Regions from separate parts of the Janthinobacterium aestuarii genome, predicted to be linked through region 1. Evidence: predicted binding sites of a transcription regulator. Region 1 holds the regulator's gene; each other region holds the start of a gene.
What was found. Region 1 encodes LexA, which represses DNA repair genes until DNA is damaged. Its sites were predicted from a motif close to ACTGTATNNNNATACAGT; they were not measured.
Positions count from the first base shown of each region.

Region 1 (6,638 bases):
GGCCGGCCGCGACCAGCGCACCCGTGCCGGACTTGGCGACAGCTGCGCCCACCAGGCCGCCAATCAGGGCGTGCGAGGACGACGATGGAATGCCGTAGTACCAGGTAAACAAATTCCAGAAGATGGCGCCCATCAGCGCGCCGAAGATCACGTACTGGTCGATCACTGCCGGATCGATGGTGCCCTTGCCTACCGTGGCGGCCACGGTCAGCTGGTGGAACACGAAGATGGCGACAAAGTTGAACGTGGCAGCCATGGCAACCGCGGTCTGCGGTTTCAATACGCCCGTCGAGACCACCGTGGCAATCGCGTTGGCGGCATCGTGGAAGCCGTTCATGAAGTCAAACAGCAGCGCCAGGACGATCAACAGGCCTAGCACGTAGATGCTGATTTGTATGGTCATTATAGTTTCTTTTCTGATTCTGGTTCAGGACAGGCCCAACGCTTACGCGTTTTCGACGATGATGCCTTCGATAATATTGGACACATCTTCGCAACGGTCGGTCACGGTTTCCAGAATTTCGTAGATCGCTTTCAGCTTGATCAGGTTGCGCACGTCCGGTTCGTCGCGGAACAGCTTGGACATGGCGGCGCGCATCACGTGGTCGGCATCCGACTCCAGGCGGTCGATCTCTTCGCAGATGGCGACGATCTTGCGCGAGTTGTCCATGTTATGCAGCATGGCGACGGCATCGCGCACTTTTTCGGTACAGGCCAGCACCAGTTCGGCCAGGCGCTTGGCTTCCGGCGTGACGGCCTTCAGGTCGTACAGCGAGACGGTTTGCGCCGCATCTTCCAGAAGGTCGAGGATGTCGTCCTGGCGCGTGATCAGCTGATGGATGTCATCGCGGTCGATCGGCGTGATGAAGGTCTTGTGCAGCATTTCCACGGTGGCGTAGGTGACTTTGTCCGCCTGTTTCTCGATGCTCTCGATCGCATGCACGCGGTTTTCCAGGTCGTCGAAATTGGTCATCAGGCCGAGCATCTCTTTGGCGCCCTTGACGCACAGTTCCGCGTGCTGGTTAAACAATTCAAAAAACTTGCCCTCAGTGGGCATCAAGCGTCCAAACATGTCATTCTCCGTTAAGCATTGAGTCGTGTTATTTACTACAGAAAGCCGCCCCGCAAGAGGGGGCAGCGATGGGGTGCCAGTGCTGCTGAGTCTTAGTCGCCTTGGTAAAGCGCCAGGCCACCACTGTAATTGCCAAATTTGGTGTACTGCCCCATGAAGGTGAGGCGGATGCTGCCGATTGGACCGTTACGTTGTTTACCGATGATGATCTCGGCCGTTCCCTTGTCTGGCGAGTCGGGGTTATACACCTCGTCGCGGTAAATGAACAGGATCACGTCGGCATCCTGCTCAATAGCGCCCGATTCGCGCAAGTCGGACATGACAGGACGTTTGTTCGGGCGTTGTTCCAGCGAGCGGTTCAGCTGGGACAGCGCGATCACGGGGCAACCAAGTTCTTTCGCCAGGCCTTTCAAGCCCCGCGAAATCTCGGAAATCTCCGTGGCGCGGTTGTCGCCCGGCGTATTGGCCGACATCAGTTGCAAGTAATCGACGATGATCAGGCCCAGCTTGCCGCATTGACGCGACAAGCGGCGCGAGCGGGCGCGCAATTCGATGGAATTGAGCGCTGGCGTTTCATCGATGTACAACTGCGCGTCGTTCATCTTTTGAATGGCGTTCGTCAGGCGCGGCCAGTCTTCGTCGTTCAGGCGGCCAGTACGCAAACGGTGCTGGTCGAGCTGTCCGACGGAGCCGAGCATACGCATGGCCAGCTGGGCGCCGCCCATCTCCATCGAGAACACGGCCACGGGCAAGCCGCTGTCGATGGCCACGTTTTCGCCGATGTTGACGGAAAACGCCGTCTTGCCCATCGAAGGACGGCCCGCCACGATTACCAGGTCGCCCGGCTGCAGACCGGAGGTCATGCGGTCGAGGTCGATGAAACCGGTGGGCACGCCCGTGATTTCACTCTGGTTGTCGCGGCTGTACAGTTCGTCGATGCGTTCGACCACCTGCGTCAGCAGGGGCTGGATGGCGGTCCAGCCCTGGGCGCCGCGCGCGCCTTCTTCGGCGATGGCGAAAATCTTCGATTCGGCCTCGTCAAGCATCTGCTTGACTTCCTTGCCTTGCGGGCTGAAGGCCGTACCGGAGATATCGTCGGCGACGGTGATGAGCTTGCGCAGCACGCCGCGGTCGCGCACGATCTCGGCGTAACGCCGGATGTTCGCGGCCGATGGCGTGTTTTGCGCCATGGCGTTCAGGTAAGCGAGTCCGCCCACGTCATCGGCCTTGCCGAGCTGGGTCAGGGTTTCAAAAACAGTAATGACATCGGCTGGCTTGGAAGCGTTAACCATCTTGACGATTTGCTCGAAGATGATGCGATGGTCATAGCGATAGAAATCCTCCGCATGCATGAAGTCGGCGATGCGGTCATATGCGGCATTGTCGCGCAGCAGACCACCGATGACGGATTGTTCTGCTTCGATCGAATGCGGCGGAATACGGAGGGAATCCAGTTGCGGATCAGAGGGGGCGTTCATGGCGCGAATTATACCCGCTTCGGCGTGATGGCAAAAATAAAGGGCTGAAATTGAGCGAAAAAAAGGCCACAAAAAAGCCGGGCGAACCCGGCTTTTCATAGTGCGGCAATGCTTGCGGGCCAGGCCCGCAGACAATTACGCGTTCGCGTCTGGAACGACAGCGATAACAACTTCCACGACCACGTCGGTGTGCAGAGCAACCGAAACGTTGTGCTCGCCAACGATCTTCAGCGGGCCGGTAGGCATGCGGATTTGTGCTTTTTCAACAGCAAAACCTTGCTTGGTCAGCGCTTCAGCGATGTCGAAGTTGGTGACGGAACCGAACAGACGGCCATCAACACCAGCTTTTTGAGCAACTTGAACGGTCAGGCCGCTCAGTTTTTCGCCCTGGGCTTGCGATGCGGCCAGTTTGGCGGCAGCAGCTTTTTCCAGTTCGGCGCGCTTGACTTCGAATTCAGCCACAGCGGTTGCCGTAGCACGACGTGCCAGGCGTTGCGGGATCAGGAAGTTACGTGCGTAACCGTCTTTGACTTTGACGACTTCGCCGAGGTTACCGACGTTAACAACTTTTTCTAACAGAATGATTTGCATAGTTCTTCTCCAGGAATATCTGACCGATTAAGCGTGGTGCAGATCGGTGTATGGCAGCAGCGCGAGGAAGCGAGCGCGCTTGATTGCGGTGTCAACTTGGCGCTGGTAGTGCGCTTTGGTACCGGTCAGGCGTGCTGGCATGATCTTGCCGTTTTCTTGGACGAAGTCTTTCAGCGTGTCAACGTCTTTGTAGTCGACTTGCTCAACGTGAGCTGCGGTGAAGCGGCAGAACTTCTTGCGTTTGAACAACGGGTTTTGCTGTTTGCGTTTTTCTTTAAGCTTGAGCTTATTTTTGTCGAACTTTTTACCGAATGCCATGTCAGGCTCCTGTATCTAAAATGCGCTAGTCGGGGTGACTGCACTAAAATCAATGATGTGAAACACCAAACTCTTGCTGTTGCGGCTCTTCCTGGCCAGGAAACCCGTGAACTGATACACCCCGCCCAAGCTTGCCTGACTGAACCTGCCTGAGATTTCGCCAGCGGCTAGCGCTGCAACATCAAACTCGGTCAAACGGGCAATCCCTGCTTCCATCTGCTGCGAACTGTGTTGCAATACTGCATTCACAATCGGCAGCCCTGCCGGGGTATAGCGCAATATTTCGCGCTCGGCAATGATGGCGGTTACTTGTAGCTGGTTCAGCGCACGATCCTGGTCAAGAATTAAGCTGCTGCTGCTGCGGCTGGAGCGGCTGCTGGTGCTTCGGTGCGGTGGCTTTTGGCCGCGTCTTCGCGTTGTACCGATTTCATCATCGGCGAAGGAGCTGTTTCAGCTTTCTTCATTTTAACGGTCAGGTGACGCAACACGGCATCATTGAATTTGAATGCTGTTTCCAACTCGACCAGGGTCTCGTTGTCGCATTCGATGTTCAGGCAGATGTAGTGTGCTTTAGGCAGCTTTTGGATCGAGTAAGCCATTTGACGGCGGCCCCAATCTTCCACGCGGTGAACCGAACCGCCGCGGGTGGTTACGCTGGCTTTGTAGCGTTCGATCATCGCGGGCACTTGCTCGCTTTGGTCCGGATGGACGATAAAGACTATTTCATAATGACGCATGCAAACTCCTTCAGGTCGGATTGATAATCGCCCACCCCGGCGTCAAGACGGGTGTGGGAAGGTCAGCCGAAGATTATAACCGTCTTTTGCAAACGTTTCAATCATTCCTTCCACAAGCGCCTGAAAAGCCCGTGCGCCGCCGTGCTTTCCGGCCGCGGACAAGTATTTCTTGCGAAATTCGCCCAAAACACGGAAATCCCCTTGCATAGTGGGCGATACTGTACAAAAATACAGACTGTTCATATAGACAGCATTTTAGTATGCACCCACCGCTCATGATCAAGCTGACAGCACGACAAGAACAAATCCTGAACCTGATCAAGGACGCGATTGAAAACACGGGCTTTCCTCCCACCCGTGCCGAAATCGCCAATGAACTGGGTTTCAAATCGGCCAATGCGGCCGAAGAGCATTTGCAGGCCCTGGCCCGCAAGGGCGCGATCGAGATTTCGCCCGGCACCTCGCGCGGCATCCGCCTGATCGGTGCGGCCGCCGAAGCGCCGCCGTCGAAAGTGCCGGCAGCCCTGCTGATGTCGCTGCCCCTGATCGGCCGGGTGGCGGCAGGCTCGCCCATCCTGGCCCAGGAAAACCTGGAAGCGAGCTACAACGTCGACCCGGCCCTGTTCTCGGCCAAACCCGACTTCCTGCTGAAGGTGCGCGGCTGGTCCATGCGCGACGCCGGCATCATGGATGGCGACTTGCTGGCCGTGAAAAAGGTCGACAGCGCCAAGAATGGCCAGATCGTCGTCGCCCGCATCGGCGACGAAGTCACCGTCAAGCGCTACAAGAAGACGGGCTCCGTCATCGAACTGCTGCCGGAAAATCCGGACTTCAAGGTGATCACCGTGTCACCGGAAGATGAATTCGCCCTGGAAGGTTTGGCGGTAGGCTTGATGCGCAGCTGGCATTAAACTGCATGCTGGGGTCAGACCCGCCGGGTCTGACCCCAGTTTTTAGTTTGCCTCACAACTGGCACATGGCCTAATCACCAACACCGCTCTCAGCCCTCCAACGCTCCTCGGAAATCCTCAAGCAGATCCGCCTCGTCCTCAATACCGACGGACACGCGGATCAGCGATTCGGCGATGCCCATGCTGGCGCGGCGCTCGGCACCCATCTCGTAGAAAATCGTGTGGGCGACGGGAATGACCAGGGTGCGCGTGTCGCCGAGGTTGCTGGCGGGAATGGCAAGATTGAGACGATTGAGGAAATCGAAGCAGTCGATGCCATCTTTCAGCTCAAAGCTGAACAACGAGCCATAGCTGCGGAACAAGTCGGTGGCCAGCGCATGCTGCGGGTGCGACGCCAGGCCAGGATAATGCACGGCCGCCACTCTTGGATCCGCCTGCAGCATGGTGGCCAGCGCCAAAGCGTTCGAGCAGGTGCGATCCATGCGCAAGGCCATGGTTTCCGCGCCGACGGCGATATGATGCGCAGCTTCCGGCCCCAGCGAGGCGCCGAAGTCGCGCAAAGCCTTGGCACGGATTTGCGCGATGCCCCACTGCGCGGGCGCCGCCTTCTTGTAGTTCTCGAAAATGTTCGGATACTGCGTCCAGTCGAACACGCCCGTGTCCGTCAAGCTGCCGCCCAGGGCATTGCCGTGGCCGCCGATGGATTTCGTCAAGGCATTGACCACCAGGCCCGCGCCCACGGCTTTCGGGCGGAACAGATATGGCGTCGTCATCGTGTTGTCGACGATGTACAAGATGCCCTTCTCATGGCACAAGTCGCCGATTTTCTTCAGGTCAGCGATTTGCGTGCGCGGATTGGCGATGGTTTCCACAAACACGATGCGCGTGGCCGGCGTGATGGCCGCGGCCACATTGGCTACATCGGTGGCGTCGACGAACGACACGCCGATGCCCTGCCCCGTCACTGTTTGCCACAGGCTGTTGGTGTTGCCAAACAAAAAGGCCGACGACACGACATGGTCGCCCGCGCGCAGCAACGATTGCACCACGGCGCCGATGGCGCCCATGCCGGTGGCGAAGCACAAAGTCGCCACGGCGTCTTCCATCTTGTTGACCTTGTCTTCCAGCGCGGAGACGGTCGGGTTGCCTTGGCGGCCATAACGGAAGCCCGGCTCCTTGCCCTGGAACACGGACGCGAGCTGGCGCGCATCGGCGTAACCGAAGGCAACGGAAGTATGCACGGGCTTGTGCAGCGAGCCGTGTTCGATACCCTTGCGGCGGTCGTTGTGCAGGATGGTGGTGGTGAAGCCGTAGGTTTTTTTGTTGGTCATGGTGGAAGTTCCAAATACTCGTCTTGCCGCTTAACCCAAGGCAAGTGCTGGGGTCAGTCCCTCCGGGATCGGAATGCGCACCACTGGCGCGCATGCCCCCGACGGGTCTGACCCCAAAAAAAGCCCGGCAATAGCCGGGCCCAGTATCAAGCCTCGGTAGTAGCGAGGTTCAGGTTCAGCTGGGAACGCGGCGTATCTTC
Region 1 is NZ_CP142523.1:4,991,970-4,998,607, forward strand. It holds gene OPV09_RS22455 (inorganic phosphate transporter) at 1-406, opposite strand, end outside; gene OPV09_RS22460 (DUF47 domain-containing protein) at 446-1,072, opposite strand; gene OPV09_RS22465 (replicative DNA helicase) at 1,165-2,550, opposite strand; gene rplI (50S ribosomal protein L9) at 2,686-3,141, opposite strand; gene rpsR (30S ribosomal protein S18) at 3,169-3,459, opposite strand; gene priB (primosomal replication protein N) at 3,475-3,783, opposite strand; gene rpsF (30S ribosomal protein S6) at 3,804-4,196, opposite strand; gene lexA (transcriptional repressor LexA) at 4,472-5,107, shown strand; gene OPV09_RS22495 (cystathionine gamma-synthase family protein) at 5,197-6,438, opposite strand; gene purF (amidophosphoribosyltransferase) at 6,585-6,638, opposite strand, start outside.

Region 2 (6,638 bases), 980 kb from region 1:
GCCCAGCACCAGCGGCGGGAACAGGGTCGAGGCGGCCAGGGAAAAGGCCACGCCCACCAGCGACAAAATGTCCGCCGGCTTTTGCGAGGCCGCATAGGCGGCGATGAAGGCCACGGCCAGCAGCAGCAATTTTGAAATCGTCACGCGCTTTTGCGTCGAAGCCGTGGGATCGACCACCTTGTAATAGACGTCGTGCGACAGGGCGTTGGAGATGGCCAGCAGCAAGCCATCGGCCGTCGACAGGGCGGCGGCCAGGCCGCCTGCCGCCACCAGGCCGGAAATGACGTAGGGCAGGCCGGCGATCTCGGGCGTGGCCAGCACCAGCACGTCGGCATCGATGGAAATTTCCGCCAGTTGCACGATGCCGTCGCGGTTGACGTCGACGATGCTGATCAGGGGACTGAGCTTGTCCACGTTGGCCCAGTACGACACCCAGGTGGGCAGGTTCGCGTATTGCGTGCCCACGAGCGCCGAATAAATATCGTACTTGACCAGCACGGCCAGCGCGGGAATCGTGAGATAGATCAACAAGATGAAGAACAGGGTCCAGAACACGGACACGCGCGTTTCGTGCACCGAGGGCGTGGTGTACGATCGCATGAGGATATGCGGCAGGGCGGCCGTGCCCAGCATCATGCAAAACACGAGGGCCAGGAAATTGTTGCGCTTGATGTCGGACTGTTCGCGGTCCGCAGCGGGAAACGGCTGCGCATGCGGAATGATCGGTTCGGCGCGTTTCTGGTTCTGCGCCTGCGCTGCCTGCCACAACACGCGTGCCTCGTCCGGGCTTTTCGGATAGGCGATCAGGTAGCGCTCTGCGTTGCGGATGTCGAACAGCGAGGTATTGCGCTGGCGCAAACTGTCGAGCTGGCGCTGGGCCGCCAGACGGCCTTGTTCCCAGGAACCGGGCAAGCCGTCGATGCGCGCCTGGTAGCTTTGCGCGCGCTGGCGGAAGATGGCGCGCACTTCGTTCTCTTTCGGGTCCGTTTCCAGCACGTGTTCGCGCGCGCTCAGTTGCGTCAGCACCTTGCCGTAGGCGATCTGCGGCACGGGATTGTCCGCATGCTTGACCGACAGCCACATGGCGGGAATCAGAAAGGCGACGAGGATGATGATGTACTGCGCCACCTGCGTCCAGGTGATGGCGCGCATGCCGCCCAGAAAGGAGCAGACGAGGATGCTGGCCAGGCCCAGGAAGATGCCGACGGAAAAATCCACACCCGTGAAGCGCGAGGCGATCAGGCCGACGGCGTAGATCTGCGCCACCACATAGGTAAACGACACGATGATGGTGGCGGCCACGGCCACCACGCGCACGCTGGCGCCCCGCTTGTCGGTGCCGCTGCCGTAGCGGGCGGCGAGGAAATCGGGAATCGTGTACTGGCTGAACTTGCGCAGGTAGGGCGCGATCAATAGCGCCACCAGGCAATAGCCGCCCGTCCAGCCCATGATGAAGGCCAGGCCGTCGAAGCCGTTCAGGTACAGGCCGCCGGCCAGGCTGATGAAGCTGGCGGCCGAGATCCAGTCGGCGGCCGTGGCCATGCCGTTGAACATGGCTGGCACCCGGCGCCCCGCCACATAGTATTCGGTGACGTTCGAGGTGCGGCTGATGACGCCGATGGTGGCGTACAGGGTGATGGTGACGAGCATGAACAGGTAGCCGATCCACGCGCGCGGCATGCCTTCCTGTTCCAGCACGGACAAAGCCAGCAGGAAGGCGGCGAAACCGGCCGTAAACAGCAGGTAGTAGCGGCTCAGCCGCGCAAAGAAACTGCGCTGGCCGCTCATGCTTGCTCCTCGGTATGGAAATCCCGGTCGAGGCGCCGCATGCGCCAGGCATAGAAGGCGATGATGGCCAGGTACACGAGCGAGGCGCCCTGGGCCGCCATATAGAAGGGCAGCGGCCAGCCGAACAGGTTCAGGTGCAGCAGCTCGCGCGCATAGAACACGGTCAGAAAACCCGTCAGCAGCCAGACCAGCAGCAGGATGGCCGTCAGGCGCCGCGTCTTGCGCCAGTGCATATCACGGCGCGCCTGCAGCTCGGGGCTGGGCGTGCGCGCGGGCTGCGCCGGGGCAACGGGTGGGCTCGGCTTATCCATACGTGATGTCATCCTCTTCTGGCGCGTCCGGCAACAGCAGGGCGATGCTCAGGCGCAGCAGGGTGCCCGGCAGCTTCGGCGACTGCGCGCGCGGATTGTTAAAAATATCGACTTCGGCGCCATGCTGCTGCGCAATTTCGCGCACGATGGCCAGGCCCAGGCCGCTACCGTCGACATTGCTGCCGAGAATGCGGTAAAAGCGTTCGAACACGTGGGCCCGCTCGGCCGGCGCAATGCCGGGACCCGTATCTTCCACTTCCAGGATGGCCAGTTCCAGGGTGCTGCGCACGCGCACCGTGACGCTGCCGCCCGACGGCGTGTAGCGCAGGGCGTTGTCGATCAGGTTGCTCAGCAGCTCGCGCAGCATCATGGCATTGCCGGAAATCATGATCGAATACGCGGGCTGCTCGAAGCCCAGGTCGATATGCTGGGCAAACGAAGCTTGCACCCAGTCCTGCACCACGCCGCGCGCCAGTTCGCTCAGCTCGATCGGCTCGAACGCCGTGCCCGCCTGCGGCTGGTTTTCCGCGCGCGCCAGGGCCAGCAACTGGTTGACGAGGCGCGTGGCCGCTTCCGAACTTTTCGCCAGTTGCAGCAGCGAGCGGTGGATCTCGTCGTGGTCGGTCTGGCGCAGGGCCAGTTCCGACTGCATGCGCATGCCGGCCAGCGGCGTTTTCATCTGGTGCGCGGCATCGGCGATGAAGCGTTTCTGCATGTCGATCGACAGCGATAGCCGCGCCAGCATCTCGTTGAGCGAACCGACCAGCGGCGTGATTTCCTCGGGTACCTGGCCCGATTCGATGGGAGATAAATCGTCGGGTGGCCGGGCGCGTATGCGCTCCTGCAATTGCGCCAGCGGCGACAGGCCGCGCGCCAGGGCAAACCAGACGAGAGCCAGGATCACGGGCAGGATGATGAACTGCGGCAAAATCACGCCCTTGATGATTTCATTGGCCAGCTGGGCGCGTTTCTCCAGGGTTTCGGCAACTTGTACCAGCGCGCGGTGCGGCTCATCGTCGTTGTCGGCAGGAATGTCGAGATAGCTGAACGCCACGCGCACGGGCGTGCCGTGGATGGTGTCGTTGCGAAACAGCACCATGCCGCTGCGGTATTTGTCGGGATCCTGCGGCGGCGGCAAATCGCGGTCGCCGGCCAGGTATTCGCCGCGCGGACCCACCACCAGGTAATACAGGGTGTCGACATCGTCGCCGCGCAGCAAGTCGCGGCCATTATTATTGCTGCTGTTCTTGTCCGGCGCGCGGCGCAACATGGCGCCATCGGCCTGCTTGACTTGCTGCGTGAGCACGGTCACGCTGTCTTCCAGCGCATGGTCGAACGGCTGATTGGCGATGCCCTTGGCCACCAGATAGGTGATGGCGATGCTCATCGGCCACAGCAGCAGCAGGGGCGCCAGCATCCAGTCGAGGATTTCGCCGAACAGCGAGTGCTCGATCGTGTCATCCTGCTCCGTGGTGGGCGGCTCGAACCAGTCGTCGTCGTCCGGCTCGTCCGCTGGCGCCTCGCGCGCCTTCACTTGCTGGCGGGTCCGCTGGCCGGGCTTGCCGACTCGCCCGCTTCAGCGTTCAGGCGCGCCGCTTCCGAATATTTTTCCAGGCAATAGCCGAGGCCGCGCACGGTGGCGATGCGCACGCCGCCTACTTCGATCTTCTTGCGCAGGCGGTGCACATACACTTCGATGGCGTTGTTCGACACTTCCTCGCCCCATTCGCACAAGTGGTCGACCAGCTGCTCTTTCGAGACGAGGCGGCCGGTGCGGCCCAGCAGGATTTCCAGCAAGCCCAGTTCGCGCGCCGACAGGTCGAGCATCTGGTCGTTGATGTAGGCGCTGCGCCCCACCTGGTCGTAGCTGAGGGGGCCGTGCTTGATGATGGTGGCGCCGCCGCCGGCGCCGCGGCGCGTCAGGGCGCGCACTCTTGCCTCCAGTTCCGACAAGGCGAACGGCTTGGCCATATAATCATCGGCACCGAGGTCGAGGCCATTCACGCGTTGTTCGATGGAATCGGCGGCCGTCAGGATCAGCACCGGCAGCAGCGAAGCGCGCGCGCGCAGGCGGCGCAGCACTTCCAGGCCGGACATTTTTGGCAGGCCCAGGTCGAGGATCAGCAAGTCGAATTCCTGGGTGGACAGGGCCGTATCGGCCTCTTGACCTGTCTTGACGTAGTCGATCGCATAACCGGACTGGCGCAGCGAGCGGGTCAGGCCATCGGCCAGCACGCTGTCATCTTCGGCAAGTAAAATACGCATGGTGCACTTCCTATGCTTTGCGGCGGTAGAAGCTTGTATTGTGTTTCATTTTCCGCAAGGTGGCGAATTTTTGTGAAAATCCAGGCTTGTATTGATCTGTTTCAAAACAAATCCACGTTCCGCTTGCATTGATCACTGTTTTTTTATACAGTACTGTCTGTGTAAAGAATTTAACCCACTGGCGCTATCGCAGGCTGCACGGTTCACGTAGATGCGTCACGTGAATCCGCAACTGTAGAACGGCTGAAAGAACATATGGACGATAAAAAAGCTGTAGTACCCGCATCGGAAAAAGCCAAGGCGCTCGCCGCCGCACTGGCGCAGATCGAGAAGCAGTTTGGCAAAGGTTCGGTCATGCGCATGGATGCCAGCGCACCGATCGAAGAAGTGCAAGTCGTGTCGACCGGTTCGCTCGGCCTCGATATCGCGCTGGGCGTGGGCGGCTTGCCGCGCGGCCGCGTGGTGGAAATCTACGGTCCGGAATCGTCGGGTAAAACCACCTTGACCCTGCAAACCATCGCCGAAATGCAAAAACTGGGCGGCACGTGCGCCTTTATCGATGCCGAGCACGCGCTCGACGTCGGTTACGCGCAAAAGCTGGGCGTGAACCTGCACGAATTGCTGATCTCGCAACCGGACACGGGCGAGCAGGCGCTGGAAATCTGCGACGCCCTCGTGCGTTCGGGCAGCGTCGACCTCGTCGTCATCGACTCCGTGGCCGCGCTGACGCCACGCGCCGAGATCGAAGGCGACATGGGCGATTCCCTGCCAGGCCTGCAAGCGCGCCTGATGTCGCAGGCCCTGCGCAAGCTGACCGGTTCCATCAACCGCACCAATACCCTGGTCATCTTCATCAACCAAATCCGCATGAAGATCGGCGTGATGTTCGGCAGCCCGGAAACAACCACGGGCGGCAATGCGCTGAAATTCTACGCCTCCGTGCGTCTGGATATCCGCCGCACCGGCTCGATCAAGTCCGGCGATGAAGTGATCGGCAACGAAACCAAGGTCAAGGTCGTCAAGAACAAGATCGCGCCACCGTTCAAGGAAGCGCACTTCGACATCCTGTACGGCGCAGGCACTTCGCGCGAAGGCGAAATCCTGGACCTGGGCTCGGATGCCAAGATCGTGGAAAAATCCGGTTCGTGGTACAGCTACAACGGCGAACGTATCGGCCAGGGCAAGGACAACGCCCGCGCCTTCCTGCAGGAGCGTCCGGCGCTGGCCCGCGAAATCGAAAACAAGGTCCGCGCTTCGCTGGGCGTGCGCGAACTGCCGCCGCTGGCTGCTGAAAAGCCGGAAAAAGCGGATAAAGCCGCCGACAAGGCTGCCAAGGCTACGGAAGCCAAGCCAGAGTAGGTCGGATTAGCGCGGCAAAGCCGCGCGTAATCCGACAACACCACAGACGTCAACAATGTTGTCGGATTACGGTCCAAGGGCCCTGATCCGACCTACGCATGGCTTGCCGCAAGGTAGGACCATGATCGCCGTCCCGCGCTGTTGCGCCGGGCGGCGATTGTGTTTGGGTGATGTGATTGTGGAATGAAAGACAAGGTGGGTGTATGGCCGCAGTACAACTAAGCCTGAAGGGCAGGGCGCTACGCTTTTTGTCGATGCGGGAACACAGCCGCATGGAATTGCGGCGCAAGCTTCAGCGCCATGCGCAGGAGGGCGATGACGTGGAAGCCTTGCTCGACAGCCTGGAGCAAGCCAATTGGCTGTCGCAGGAGCGCTTTTCCGAGTCGCTGATCCACCGCCGCTCGGCCCGCTTCGGCAATAGCCGCATCATGGCGGAGTTGCAAAGCCATGGCATCGGCGGCGAGGCGCTGCAGGAACTCAAGGCGGGCCTGGCCGAAGGGGAAGTTGCGCGCGCCTGCGAAGTGTGGCGCCGCAAGTTTGGTGAAGTAGCGCAGGATGCCGAGCAGCGCAACAAGCAGATGCGCTTCCTGATGCAGCGCGGCTTTTCCCAGCGCGCCGTGCAAGCGGCCTTGAAGGGGCTGGATCCCGACGAGGAATGAGGCTGGCCATGGCGCGCCGGCCGGCCTCCGTCGTGCCCCATGAACTGCGCTTTCAAACGCCGTTTGTTTCCAGTATGGCGACGCCGCGCGATAAGGTATTCTGGCGCTCGAACGCTGTGCGATGCGCGCAGCACCACTGACCGTGACAGGATCGAGATGAGCAACTGGAATGCCGGCTATGTGGCCGAAATCGCCTATACCTATGGCTATTACGAAGAATTGAATCCTCTGCGCCTGCGGCTGCCCCTGCTGGCTG
Region 2 is NZ_CP142523.1:5,974,995-5,981,632, reverse strand. It holds gene OPV09_RS26950 (sodium:solute symporter family protein) at 1-1,788, opposite strand, end outside; gene OPV09_RS26945 (DUF4212 domain-containing protein) at 1,785-2,099, opposite strand; gene OPV09_RS26940 (sensor histidine kinase) at 2,092-3,633, opposite strand; gene OPV09_RS26935 (response regulator) at 3,630-4,364, opposite strand; gene recA (recombinase RecA) at 4,620-5,723, shown strand; gene recX (recombination regulator RecX) at 5,927-6,382, shown strand; gene OPV09_RS26920 (class I SAM-dependent methyltransferase) at 6,539-6,638, shown strand, end outside.
Region 2: the regulator LexA is predicted to act here: its motif matches at 4,499-4,516, upstream of recA (recombinase RecA).

Region 3 (6,638 bases), 1.6 Mb from region 1:
GGGCAATACCAAGCTCGATACGGAACAGCGCAAGTATCTGACCATGGTGCGCGTGGCGGGCCAGTCGCTGCTGGGCATCCTCAACGACGTGCTCGATTATTCGAAGATCGAGGCGCGCCGCATGGAACTGTCGCCCGTCGAATTCGACCTCGACGAAGTCATGAATACCCTCGCCACCACGATGACGATGAATGCGGGCGAAAAGGAGCTGGAACTGGCCATCGCCGTCGAGCCCGACGTGCCGCGGCGCCTCGTGGGCGACGCCCAGCGCCTGCAGCAAATCCTCGTCAACCTGGCCGGCAACGCCATCAAGTTCACGGAGAACGGCGAAGTGGTGGTGGCCGTCAGCCTGGCCGAGAGCAGGAGCGAGAGCGGCCGCGCCTGGCTGCGCTTCGAAGTGCGCGACACGGGCATCGGCATGACGGAACTGCAGCAACAGCAGCTGTTTGCCGCGTTTTCGCAGGGCGACCAGAGCATCACGCGCCGCTTCGGCGGCACGGGCCTGGGCCTGGCCATCAGCAAGCAGCTGATCCACATGATGGGCGGCGACATCGCCGTCGCCAGCAGCGAAGGCAAGGGCAGCCGCTTCTGGTTCAGCGTGCCGTTCGAGATGCTGGCGCAGCCAGCCGAAACGCGGCGCACGCCGGCACTGGGCCAGCTGCGCCTGCTGGTGGCCGACGATAACCGCACCACGCGCGAACTGATCGTCAAGCTGATCGAGGCGTGGGGCTGGCTGGCCGACGAAGTCGATTCCGGCTTTGCCGCCATCGAACTGTACCGCGAACGCCTGGCGCAGCAGCAACCGTACGACGTGGTGCTGGCCGACTGGCACATGCCCGTCATGGACGGCCTGGCCACGGCCAAGGCCATCCGCCAGGCGGCCAGCGGCCAGCGCCAGCCCATCGTGGTGATGGTCAACGCCTTCGCCCGCAACCACCTCGAGGAAATTTCCAGCGCGGCCGAGGCCGACGTCGTGCTGATGAAACCGATCACGGGATCGAGCCTGTTCGATGCCCTGCACCAGGCACTGATCACCAAGAACGACGGCGGCGAGCAGCGCATCCTGCACCAGCCACTGGGCACGGAACTGGCCGGCGTGCATTTCCTGCTGGTGGAAGACAATCATTTGAACCAGGCCGTGGCGCGCGGCATCCTCGAACACATGGGCGCCACCCTCGACGTGGTGGGCGACGGCTTGCAAGCCGTGGAACGGCTGCGCACGGAAGCGCTGCGCTACGACATCGTGCTGATGGACATGCAGATGCCCGTCATGGACGGTTTCAGCGCCACCCACATCATCCGCACGGAGCTGCGCCTGAGCCTGCCCGTGATCGCCATGACGGCCGGCGTGCTGGCATCCGAGCGCGAGCGCTGCATGACGGCCGGCATCAGCGACTTCATCGCCAAGCCCGTGGTGGTGGAAGAGATGATGGAAGTCATCCTGCGCCACCTGCCCAAGCGCCCGCCAGTGCAGACGGCCGAGCCCGTACGCGTCGCCGATGAAGAGGTGTTTTCCATGGCGCCGCTGATGCGCGTGATGGGACGTGACGCGAAGGGGCGCGGTGTACTGCGGCGCATGGTCGAAGACGCGCTGAACAAGGGCATGACGCCCGTACGCGACGCGGAAACAGCATTGCAGGCAGGCCGCCACAGCGACGTGGCGCGTATCCTGCACAGCGTGCGCGGCTCCGTCGGCACCCTGGGCACGAAACGCCTGATCCGCGCCGCGTTCGCCACCGAGGAAGCCATCGACGCGGGTCGCCTGGATGAAGTCCCAAGCCTGCTGGCGCACACGGCGCAGGAGCTGGAACTGGCGCTGGCGGCGGCGGCGGATTGGTTGTCGCGGTTGAAGGATTAGGCCTGCAACGTAAAGCTGGGGTCAGACCCGCCGGGTCTGACCCCGGAACTTTGCTCAGCGCCGCCGTTTACGCCGGTACACCGAGGATCACACTAGATGCTTTAAACATCGCCGTCACGCTGCTGCCAAGTTCGATACCCAGGTCCGTGCTGCTCTGATTGGTGATGATGGCGGCGATCGTGCCGCCGCGCGGCAAGTCCAGCACCACTTCCGTGTTGACGGCACCTGTCTGCACGCGCGTGACCGTGCCGGCCAGCTGGTTGCGGGCGGAAAAGCGTGCGCCTTCGCTGTCGGCCACGAGGATGATGGACGAAGCCTTGATCAGCGCAAACGCTTCCGCGCCCGGCACCAGGCCCAGGCTTGCGCTGCTGCCCTGCGTGACGATGGCCACGATGTGCTGGCCGCCCGGCAATTCCAGGGTGACTTCGTCGTTGACGGCGCCCTGTTTCAGTTCGGCCACCTTGCCGAGGAATTGATTACGCGCCGTCGTTTTCATGGCCATTCTCCGTATGAGTAAAAGATCGTCGGCGATGCCTTCGGCCTGGCTGCCCAGCTGGCGCAGGTAGCGCGCATGCTCGCGTTCGATGATGCGGAAATTGTCGACCAGCTGGCGCCCCCGCTGCGTGAGCCGCGTGCCGCCGCCGCCCTTGCCGCCCGTCAGGCGCTCGACCAGCGGCTCGCCGGCCAGGTTGTTCATCGCGTCGATGGCGTCCCAGGCCGCCTTGTAGCTCATCTTTACCAACTTGGCCGCCTGCGTGATGGAACCGCATTCGGCGATGGCGCCCAGCAATTCCACCCTGCCGGCGCCGCCCAGGTTTTCCCCGCCCACCGTCATCCATAGCGAGCCTTGCAAGCCGATTTTATCCAATGCGTTCACCCAATGCCATGTGGTCTTCCCTGTTATCGATCTGTCCGTCGCGCAAGTACAGCACGTGCTCGCCCAGGATGCGCGCATCTTCCGGATCGTGCGTGATCAGGATCATGGGCACGTCCAGACGCTGTTGCCACTGGCTCAGTTCCAGCCGCATTTTGACACGCAGGGCCGGATCGAGGGCGGCGAACGGCTCGTCGAGCAGCAGCGCGGACGGCTCGGCCACGAGCGCCCTCGCCAGCGCCACCCGTTGGCGCTGGCCTCCGGACAACTCGTCGGGGAACTGGTGCGCCAGTTCCTGCAAGTGGAAGGCGTCGAGCCAATGCTCGACCTTCTGTAATTTTTCGCGCGCGCGCGGATTGAACCAGCCGCGGCTCAGGCCAAAGCCCACGTTCTGGCGCACCGTCAGGTGCGGGAACAGCGCGTAATCCTGGAACAGGTAGGCGACATTGCGCTGCTGCGGCGGCAAATTGATGCCGGCGGCCGAGTCGAACAAGGTGCGCCCGTTCAGGCGGATATGGCCTTCGTCCGGCGTGAAGAGTCCGGCAATGGCTTTCAGGGTCATGCTCTTGCCGGCGCCGGACGGGCCATACATGGCGATGCGCTGGCTGCCGGACGTACATTGCACCTGCAGGTCGAAGCGGCGTTTGCCGGAGCGCAAGGTGGCGCGGATGTCGAGGTCGAGTTGCATGGGCGTCATCCTCAGCGTCCTTTGTGCGCGACGCGCCCGGGCGCCAGGCGGCCAGCCAACAGCAGCACCACGATGCAGACCACCGAGATGATCACGACCAGCGTATTGGCCACGTCGTCCTGGCCCGCCTGCACGGCTTCATACACGGCCACCGACAGGGTCTGTGTCTTGCCGGGAATGCTGCCGGCCACCATCAGGGTGGCGCCAAACTCGCCCAGCGCGCGCACGAATCCCAGCAGCACGCCGGCCAGGATGCCGCGCCAGGCCAGCGGCAACGTGACGCGAAAGAAGATCGCCATTTCCGAAATGCCCAGCACGCGGGCCGCCTGCTCGAGCTGGCCGTCGACGGCCTCGAAGGCGGCGCGCGCGGGCTTGAAGACGAGGGGAAAGGCGACCACGGTGGAAGCGATCACGGCGCCCTGCCATGTAAAAATCAGGTTGATGCCGAAGTTGTCCTGCAGCCAGATGCCCAGGGTGCCGCGCCGGCCCAGCAGCACCAGCAGGTAATAGCCGAGCACGGTCGGCGGCATCACCATCGGCAGGGTCAACAGGGCGTCGAGCAGCTCGCGCCCGGGAAAACGCGTGCGCGCCAGCAGATAGCCCGTACCGATGCCGAGCAACAAGTTGAGCGCCGTGGCCCATGTCGCCACTTTGAGCGACAGGGCCAGCGCGGTCCAGGCGATATCCATGCGCAGTCGTTTGCTTTATGGTTTCTTGAAACCGTACTTGGCGAGGATGGCTTGCGCCGGCGCCGTCTGCAAATAGCTGACGAAGCGCTTCGCTTCCGCCCCATTGCCGCTGCCCTTGATGGTGGCGATCGGATACAGCACGGGCGCGTCCAGCGGCACCTCCAGCACCACGTTCACCTTGTCTTTCATGATGGCCGCGTCGGTCGCGTAGACAAAGCCCGCATCGACTTCGCCGCGCGCCACGTAGTCGAGCGACTGGCGCACGTTCTGCGTGCCGATGGCTTTCGGTTGCACGGCGTCCCACAGCTTCGCCTTCTTCAGCGCGCCTTCGGAATAACGGCCGACGGGCACACTGGCCGGATTGGCGATGGCCACGCGGGTCACGCCCTTGTGCGTCAGGTCAGCCAGGCTCTTGATGCCCAGCTTGCTATCGTGCGGCACGATCAGCACCAGGCTGTTGCCGACGAAGTCCATGCGCTCGGCCGGCAAGACGAAGCCCTGCTTTTGCGCCGCATCCATGGTTTCCTGGTCGGCCGAGGCAAACACGTCCACGGGCGCGCCCTTGACGATCTGCTGCAGCAACACGCCCGAAGCGGCGAAGTTCAAGGACACCTTGCTGCCCGGATACTGCGCCTCATAGCCCTGCGCCGCCTCCTTGAACGCATTCGTCAGGCTGGCCGCGGCCGACACGACCACTTCACCGGCAAGGGCGGACGAGGCGGCGGTGGCGAAGAGGGCGGCGCCGAGCAGTGTGGCGAGGGAGGTGAGGCGCATGATCGTATCCTTGATGAGAAGAGAACCTGGTCCGTAATATACACCGATATATAGCGCTCTGCCATCGCACAGGTCAAGCCAGCGCAAGCTGCATTCCCTGATATACTGTATATAAACACAGTATATCGAGGTGAGCCATGGAATTGACGGACAAGCTGGAAATCCTGGCCGACGCGGCCAAGTACGACGCGTCCTGCGCCAGCAGCGGCGCGCCCAAGCGCGATTCCATCGGCAAGGATGGCTTTGGCGCCACCTCGGGCATGGGCATTTGCCACAGCTACACGCCGGACGGGCGCTGCGTCTCGCTGCTGAAAGTGCTGCTGACGAATTACTGCCTGTACGACTGCCAGTACTGCGTCAACCGCCGCACGTCGAACGTGCCGCGCGCGCGCTTTACCGTGGCCGAAGTGGTGAAACTGACGAGCGACTTTTACCTGCGCAACTACATCGACGGCCTGTTCCTCAGTTCCGGCATCATCCAGTCGGCCGACTATACGATGGAGCAGCTGGTGCAGGTGGCGCGCGAGTTGCGCGAGGTGCATCAGTTCCGCGGCTACATCCATTTGAAAACCATTCCCGACGCCGATCCGGCCCTGATCGCGCAGGCGGGCCGCTATGCCGACCGGCTCAGCGTCAATATCGAACTGCCGACACAGGACAGCGTGCAAAAGCTGGCGCCGGAAAAGAGCGTGCATACGATCAAGCTGGCGATGGGGTCGATACGCCGCAAGCTCGACGAGAAAGCGGAAGAACCGCGCGCGCCGCGTTTCGCGCCGGCCGGGCAAAGCACGCAGATGATCGTCGGCGCCGACGCCAGCGACGACCAGCAGATCCTCTCCACGGCAGAGACCTTGTACGGCAGTTATAAACTCAAACGCGTGTACTACTCGGCCTTCAGCCCGATCCCCGACAGTCCGAAAAGCGTGCCGCTGGCGCCGCCGCCCATGCTGCGCGAACACCGGTTGTACCAGGCCGATTTCCTGCTGCGCAGCTATGGTTTCCAGGCCAGCGAACTGCTGCCCGCCACGGGCGGCAACCTGGCGCTCGATATCGACCCGAAACTGGCGTGGGCGCTGGCCCACCGCGAACATTTTCCGCTCGACTTGAACCGCGCGGCGCAGCACATGATCGCCCGCGTGCCCGGCATCGGCCTGCGCAATGCCCAGCGCATCGTCGATCTGCGGCGGCTGCGGCAGGTGCGCTACGCCGACCTGTCCCGCCTGCGCTGCAGCATGAAGAAAATCGCGCCGTTCATCATCACGGCCGACTACTTTCCCGCACGCGACACGACCGCCTCGGAACACCTGCGGCGCGCCATGGCGGAGGCGCCGCAGCAGATGAATCTGTGGCCGGAGCTGCAGGCCGCATGAGTACGGTGGTGCGGCTGGCGCAGTCGTTCGACGAGTGGCGCGCGGCGGCACGCGAACTGATCGCGCTTGGCGTGCCACCTGCCGACGTTGCCTGGCAGTCGCGTCCCGGCGATGGCGACCTGTTTTCCGCCGCGCCGGATGCGACGGATACCAGCGCGCCACTGCTGCGCCTGCCGCGTCCCCTGGTGGAATTGCTGGAAAGCGCCGCCTGCTTCAACGTGCCTGACCGCTGGGCCTTTTTGTACCAGGTGCTGTGGCGCTGGCAGCAGGGCCAGCACGACGTGATGTCGCCGGCCGACGCGGACGGCGCGCGCCTGCACGCCATGGTCAAGGCCGTGCACCGCGAGGAGCACGACATGCATGCGTATGTGCGCTTTCGCGAGCG
Region 3 is NZ_CP142523.1:279,000-285,637, forward strand. It holds gene OPV09_RS01180 (response regulator) at 1-1,858, shown strand, start outside; gene OPV09_RS01185 (TOBE domain-containing protein) at 1,926-2,693, opposite strand; gene OPV09_RS01190 (sulfate/molybdate ABC transporter ATP-binding protein) at 2,719-3,420, opposite strand; gene modB (molybdate ABC transporter permease subunit) at 3,432-4,109, opposite strand; gene modA (molybdate ABC transporter substrate-binding protein) at 4,125-4,883, opposite strand; gene OPV09_RS01205 (putative DNA modification/repair radical SAM protein) at 5,021-6,253, shown strand; gene OPV09_RS01210 (UdgX family uracil-DNA binding protein) at 6,250-6,638, shown strand, end outside.
Region 3: the regulator LexA is predicted to act here: its motif matches at 4,988-5,005, upstream of OPV09_RS01205 (putative DNA modification/repair radical SAM protein).